2 linked regions of the Hoeflea sp. 108 genome follow. The protein of the gene in region 2 interacts with the protein of the main gene of each other region in a pairwise test. Links are inferred from orthologs where the notes say so. Each region holds a gene or a part of one and is shown on either strand. Other genes may lie near its edges. The genes, in order: gyrA and gyrB.

Region 1 (3,677 bases), 1.9 Mb from region 2 along the record:
CTCTGGCCATGCTTGTCGCCACCGCTTTCGCGCTCCACCAGGAGGCGCACCGCGTCCGCACCAAGGTGCAGACGGCCCGCGTGCAGCTGCCGGGCTGGCGCAACCAGCGCCTTCCGCGCTGACCGATTTCTGCCCCTCCAGGCAAAAGCGGCGCCTCATAGGCGCCGCTCTTTTCTCTTCAACAAACCGGCTCAAACACTTGACCCAGCACTGTTAACGGCGCTGGATCAGCATATCAGCCTTCCTCGTTGACCGGATCTTCGCCGTTAGGCGCCTCGTCGCCCTCTTCCTCGCCCTGCGGCTCGGAGATGCGCTCGACCGAAACCACCTTCTCGCCTTCAGCGGTATTGAAGATGGTCACGCCCTTGGTGGCGCGGCTGGCGACGCGGATGCCGTCGACCGGCACGCGGATCACCTGGCCGCCATCCGACACCAGCATGATCTGGTCGTCGCCGCCGACAGGGAAGGTCGCGATCAGCTTGCCGATCTCGCCCACCTTCGAAACGTCGGTGGCGCGGATACCCTTGCCGCCGCGGTTGGTCAGGCGGAAGTCGTAGGACGACGAACGCTTGCCATAACCATATTCGCTGACAGTCAGGACCATCTGCTCATGCGCCTTGAGCTCTTCATAACGCTCAGCGGAGAGGTCAGTCGTCTCGCCCACATCCTCGTTCGTCAGCGCGATATCGTCCTCTTCGGCACCTGACATCTTGCGCTCGGCCACCGCCTGCTTGAGGTAGGCCGCACGTTCGGCCGGGCTTGCCTCGACATGCTCGATGATCGCCATCGAGATGACGCGGTCGCCGTCCGCCATGCTGATGCCGCGCACGCCGACCGAATTGCGGCTCTGGAACACACGCACGTCGTCGACGCGGAAGCGGATGCACTGGCCGGAATCGGCGGTCAGAAGCACGTCGTCATTGTCGGTGCAGGTCTCAACGCCGAGGATCTCGTCGCCTTCCTCCTCCAGTTTCATGGCGATCTTGCCGTTGCGGTTGACCTGAACGAAGTCGCTGAGCTTGTTGCGGCGCACGGTGCCGCGCGTGGTGGCGAACATCACGTCAAGCTCGGCCCAGCTGGCCTCGTCCTCCGGCAGCGGCATGATCGTGGTGATGCGTTCGCCCTGTTCGAGCGGCAGCAGGTTGATCAAGGCCTTGCCGCGCGACTGCGGATTGCCGATCGGCAGGCGCCAGACCTTTTCCTTGTAGACGATGCCGCGCGACGAGAAGAACAGCACCGGCGTGTGCGTGTTGACCACGAACAGCCGGGTGACGAAATCCTCGTCCTTGGTCGACATGCCCGAGCGGCCCTTGCCGCCGCGACGCTGCGCCCGGTAGAGCGAAAGCGGCACGCGCTTGATGTAGCCGGAATGGCTGACCGTGACGACCATGTCCTCGCGCGGGATAAGGTCCTCGTCTTCCATGTCGGAGCCGGCATCGGTGATCTCGGTACGACGCGGCACGCCGAACTCGTCGCGCACGACGACCAGCTCGTCCTTGACGATCTGCTGGATGCGGGCCCGCGACGACAGAATGTCGAGATAGTCTGATATCTCGGCGCCAATCTTGTTGAGTTCGTCGGCGATTTCGTCGCGACCCAGTGCCGTCAGGCGCTGCAGGCGCAGTTCCAGGATGGCCCGGGCCTGCTCTTCCGACAGGTTGTAGGTGCCGTCATCGTTGATGCGATGGCGCGGATCGTCGATCAACCGGATCAGCGACTCGACGTCGGACGCCGGCCAGCGGCGCGTCATCAGCTGGTCGCGCGCCGTCTGCGGATCGGGCGCGGTGCGGATCAGCTTGATGACCTCGTCGATGTTGGCAACCGCAATGGCCAAGCCGACCAAGATATGCGCGCGGTCGCGCACCTTCTTGAGCAGGAACTTGGTGCGGCGGCTGATCACCTCTTCGCGGAAGGCGACAAACGCCTTCAGCATGTCGAGCAGCGTCAGCACCTCCGGCTTGCCGCCATTGAGCGCCACCATGTTGGCGCCGAACGACGTCTGCAGCGGTGTGAAACGATAGAGCTGGTTGAGGATCACCTCGGCATTGGCATCGCGCTTGAGCTCGATGACGACGCGATAACCCTGACGGTCGGACTCGTCGCGGATGTCGGAAATGCCCTCGATGCGCTTGTCGCGCACCAGTTCGGCCATCTTCTCGATCATCGAGGCCTTGTTCACCTGATAGGGAACTTCGGTGATGATGATCGCTTCGCGGTCGCCGCGGCTCTGTTCGATATTGACCTTGCCGCGCATGACGACAGAGCCACGCCCGGTCGAATAGGCATTGTAGATGCCCGAGCGGCCAAGGATCAGGCCACCGGTCGGGAAATCCGGACCGGGGATGATCTCCATCAGGTCGGGCAGGTCGATACCAGGGTTCTCCATGACGGCGATGGCGCCGTTGCAGACCTCGACCAGATTGTGCGGCGGGATGTTGGTCGCCATGCCGACGGCGATGCCGCCGGCACCATTGACCAGCAGCGCCGGGAAGCGTGCCGGCAGCACGCGCGGTTCCTGCCCCGAAGCGTCGTAGGTGTCCTGGAAATCGACCGTATCCTTGTCGATGTCCTCGAGCAGTTCGTGGGCGACCTTGGTCAGGCGCGCTTCGGTGTAGCGCATCGCTGCAGGCGGATCGCCGTCGATCGAGCCGAAATTGCCCTGCCCGTCGATGAGCGTGACGCTCATCGACCAGTCCTGGGCCATGCGCACCAACGCATCATAGATCGAGGCGTCGCCGTGCGGATGGTATTTACCCATCACGTCGGCAACGGGGCGCGCCGACTTCACATATTTGCGGTTCCAGTGGTAACCGCTCTCATGCGAAGCGTAGAGGATGCGCCGATGCACCGGCTTCATGCCGTCGCGCACGTCGGGCAGCGCACGGCTCACGATCACGCTCATGGCGTAATCGAGGTAGGAGCGCTGCATCTCCTCGATGATGGAAATTGGCTCGATGCCGGAGGGACCGTCAGGTCCACGCGGTGATTTCTGGTCGGTCAACTTTGATCACGCATGTTGGGAATCATTTACCCCTTATATAGGATCGCGCCCGTGAAGACCAACTTCGGCGGCGCTTTTCCAACGCTGATTTTGCACGTCATTTCAAATGGATAGCTTAGGCTTCCAACATTGCGGCGACATGTCCGTCATATTCTCGCCGCCATTGTGCCCGGTTGCCACGAGATGCCGTTGGGGAAGCTGGCAAAACCGGCAAAAATGGCCGCTGCATGACCGATTTTGGCACTGGCGCGGCAACTGCGGCCGGGTTAGCCTGCGTGCGACGGGGAGGTGCCGAATGACGCTTTTCGACACTGTTTTCAATGCCTTCGTGACAATCCTCGTGACCATCGACCCCCCGGGTCTGGCGCCGCTCTTCCTGGCGGTGACACGCGGCATGAACCGCGAGCAGCGCGTTCAGGTGTCAATCCGCGCCAGCGTCATTGCCTTCGCCGTGCTCGCCCTGTTCGCCATTGCCGGCGCCGCCATCCTCAAGGTTTTCGGCATCACCCTGCCCGCCTTCCGCGTCGCGGGCGGCTTCCTGCTGTTCTTCATCGCCTTCGAAATGGTCTTCGAAAAGCGGCAGGACCGAAAGGAGAAGATTTCGGATGTCGCCATCACCCGCGACCACATCCACAACATCGCCGCCTTCCCGCTCGCCATCCCGCTGATCGCCGGT
Region 2 (3,349 bases):
GTTACGTATCGGGGAATACCAGCGGTGCGGCGTACCCAATTGACATCGACTACGATGCGGTCGACGAAGAATTGATCGTGCAAATCATCGGGCGATTTGACCAGATTGGAGACATAATTGACGGGACCGTCGACGGTGATGAGCAAGAAGCTATGCTTGCCATTCTAGAGGCATAAGCATTTGCTTGGATATTGTTAGGGCAATTGGTCGGATTGCAACCTGAGAGAACCCAAGCGCGAGCCGTTGATTTCGAGCGCACACGATCTCGCGCCCCGTGTCTCACCAGACCTCAGAAACACAATCGCCCCCTCCGCTGAGCGAAAGGGGCGAAAGATCAGATGTTCAGTTTGCTGCGATCAGACGTCCAGGTTCGCCACGCTCAGCGCATTTTCCTGGATGAAGTCGCGTCGCGGCTCGACCTCGTCGCCCATCAGGCGGGCAAACAGCGAGTCGGCGTCAGTCGCGTCGGTCACCTGTACCTTCAGCAGCGAGCGCACGTTCGGGTCGAGCGTGGTTTCCCACAACTGCTCGGCGTTCATCTCGCCCAGACCCTTGTAGCGCTGCATGGTCAGGCCCTTGCGGCCTGAAGCAAACACTGCGTTCAAGAGCGCCAGCGGCCCTGCCAGGGTCTCCGAATTTTCCTTGCGGCGCAGCAAGGGCGGCTGGGCGTAGAGTTCGGTGAGACGGCCGGCAAACCGGTCGAGCGCGCGTGCGTCGGCCGAGTTGATCAGCGCCATGTCGAGATGGACGCTTTCCTTGACGCTGCGCAGCGTGCGTTCGAACACATAGCCGCCGGAACCGTCATTGTCGGTCGAGATATGGCCGGTCCAGCCGCGCTCGATGTCCTCGGAGATCAGGTCGAGGCGCTGGGCGATCGTTTCGGCCATCGCCTTGGCGCGGCCGAGGTCGCTGAAGATGTCGGGGTTGAGCGCGCCGGCGATTGCCGCCTGCTCGACCACCGGGCGCGAATAGCGCGTGTGCAGACCGTCGATCAGCGTGCGCACGCCGAGCGCGTCGGTCACCGCCGCCCGAAGATCCTGGCCGCTGCGCACTTCGCCGGAGGCAAGCGTCAGCGTGGCTTCGTCTAGGCCGACATCGACCAGATAGTCCTCGAACGCGGTCTCGTCCTTGAGGTATTGCGAGCTCTTTCCGCGCGTCACTTTGTAGAGCGGCGGCTGGGCGATATAGAGGTGCCCGCGCTCGATCAGCTCCGGCATCTGGCGGAAGAAGAACGTCAACAGCAGGGTGCGGATGTGGGCGCCGTCGACGTCGGCGTCGGTCATGATGATGATCTTGTGATAGCGCAGCTTGTCGGCGTTGAACTCGTCCTTGCCGATCGACGTGCCTAGCGCCGTGATCAGCGTGCCGATCATGTCGGACGACAGCATGCGGTCGAAGCGGGCGCGCTCGACGTTCAGGATCTTGCCGCGCAAGGGCAGGATCGCCTGGTTCTGGCGCGAGCGCCCGCTCTTGGCCGAGCCGCCGGCGGAGTCACCCTCGACGATGAAGATTTCGGACTTGGCCGGGTCGCGTTCCTGGCAGTCGGCAAGCTTGCCGGGCAGGGAGGTGATGTCGAGCACACCCTTGCGGCGGGTGAGTTCGCGTGCCTTGCGTGCCGCCTCGCGCGCGGCTGCGGCTTCCACTACCTTGGCGATCAGCGTCTTGGCTTCCGCCGGATGTTCTTCGAGCCAGGTGCCGAGCGCCTCGTTGACCAGGCTCTCCACCACCGGGCGGACTTCCGAGGACACCAGCTTGTCCTTGGTCTGCGACGAGAATTTCGGATCGGGAACCTTGACCGAGAGCACCGCCGTCAGGCCCTCGCGGGTGTCGTCGGCGATGATCGAAACCTTCTCCTTCTTGGAGGTGCCGGAGGTTTCGGCATAGCCCGTCACCTGGCGCGTCAGCGCGCCGCGGAAGCCGGCGAGATGGGTACCGCCGTCGCGCTGGGGGATGTTGTTGGTGAAGGCCAGCACGTTCTCGTGGTAGCTTTCGTTCCACCACATCGCCACTTCGACCGTGATGCCGTCGCGCTCCGCCTTGATGGCAATTGGCTTGTCGATCAGCGGCTTCTTGGCGCGGTCGAGATATTTCACGAATTCGATCAGGCCGCCGTCATAAAGCAGCTCCTGCACCTTCACGTCGGCATGGCGCTTGTCGGACAAAACGATGCGCACGCCCGAGTTCAGGAAGGCCAGCTCGCGCAGGCGGTGTTCCAGCGTGCCGTAGTCGAAATCCACCATGGTGAAGGTCTCGGACGACGGCAGGAAGGTCACTTCCGTGCCGGTCTCGTCGCCGGCCTCGCCGACCACCTTCAGCGGCGCGACCGCATTGCCGTGGTTGAAGGTCATCTCGTGGATCTCGCCCTTGCGGCGAATCCTGAGCTTCAGCCACACGGACAGCGCGTTGACGACGGACACGCCGACGCCGTGCAGACCGCCCGAAACCTTGTAGGAGTTCTGGTCGAACTTACCGCCGGCATGCAGCTGCGTCATGATCACCTCGGCGGCGGAAACGCCTTCCGAGGGGTGGATGTCGGTCGGAATGCCGCGGCCGTTGTCGGTCACGGTCACCGAGCCATCCGGATTGAGCGACACCGTCACCAGCGTGGCGTGGCCGGCCAGCGCCTCGTCGATGGCGTTGTCGACGACCTCATAGACCATGTGGTGCAGGCCCGAGCCGTCGTCGGTGTCGCCGATATACATGCCAGGACGCTTGCGGACGGCATCCAAGCCCTTCAAAACCTTGATGGAATCTGCGCCGTATTCGGCCTCGGCGCCGGGAAGGTTCTCGGACTGGTCGCTCATGAAAATCTTTCGTCTGACTGCCGCAGGAGGACGCGGCAAAATCGGCCCCGAATCGCACGCCCGTTGGTCCCCAAGATATAGGGGTTAAGTGTGGTTTTTCCAAGTTTTACCGGGCTTTTGGGCGGGGATAATGGGCTCCCTGCGGGCCAGTCGCGATCACCGTGCGGGCAATGATTGCGGGCCGTGAAAACGATGCCGTCACCGACACGGCAGGCAAGGTCTTCCGGGTGGCCGGTTGCCGCCCCGATGATGCACCGGGGCGGCAAGGGCGTATCAGGCGGCGCGCAGCGGCTTCAGCGCTTCGCTCCAGCGGTGCAGCTCGTCCAGCATCGTCCTGGCGCTGTCCTTGACCAGGTCGTTGGCCTTGAATTCGCCGCCCTCGTCGAGGTGCTGGGCAAAGGCCGGGATCGCGATCGCCTCGGGGATCGGCATGATCTTCAGCGTCGTCAAAAGCATCTTTTCCGACTGCACGGCACGCAGGCCGGCCGAGACGCCGCCATAGCTCAGGAAGCCGGCCGGCTTGTAGTTCCACTCGCGCGCCAGGT

The links.
Region 1: the proteins of gyrB (region 2) and gyrA interact in binary tests that used the Escherichia coli proteins (3 or more experiments, as listed by UniProt). The link is inferred for Hoeflea sp. 108 from one-to-one orthologs.

Annotation. Positions count from the first base shown.
Region 1 is NZ_KB890024.1:2,510,812-2,514,488, forward strand. Bases 36-3,394 are described here. They hold gyrA (DNA gyrase subunit A), read right to left. Parts: upstream 3,002-3,394; coding sequence 236-3,001; downstream 36-235. Other genes in these bases: B015_RS33550 (hypothetical protein), read left to right, coding at 36-122; B015_RS0112360 (MarC family protein), read left to right, coding at 3,297-3,394. Also shown: more of B015_RS33550, read left to right, coding at 1-35; more of B015_RS0112360, read left to right, coding at 3,395-3,677. UniProt on the Escherichia coli protein: A type II topoisomerase that negatively supercoils closed circular double-stranded (ds) DNA in an ATP-dependent manner to maintain chromosomes in an underwound state.
Region 2 is NZ_KB890024.1:565,707-569,055, forward strand. Bases 81-3,111 are described here. They hold gyrB (DNA topoisomerase (ATP-hydrolyzing) subunit B), read right to left. Parts: upstream 2,805-3,111; coding sequence 357-2,804; downstream 81-356. Other genes in these bases: B015_RS33190 (hypothetical protein), read right to left, coding at 81-146; B015_RS0102740 (NADPH-dependent FMN reductase), read right to left, coding at 3,078-3,111. Also shown: more of B015_RS33190, read right to left, coding at 1-80; more of B015_RS0102740, read right to left, coding at 3,112-3,349. UniProt on the Escherichia coli protein: DNA gyrase negatively supercoils closed circular double-stranded DNA in an ATP-dependent manner to maintain chromosomes in an underwound state.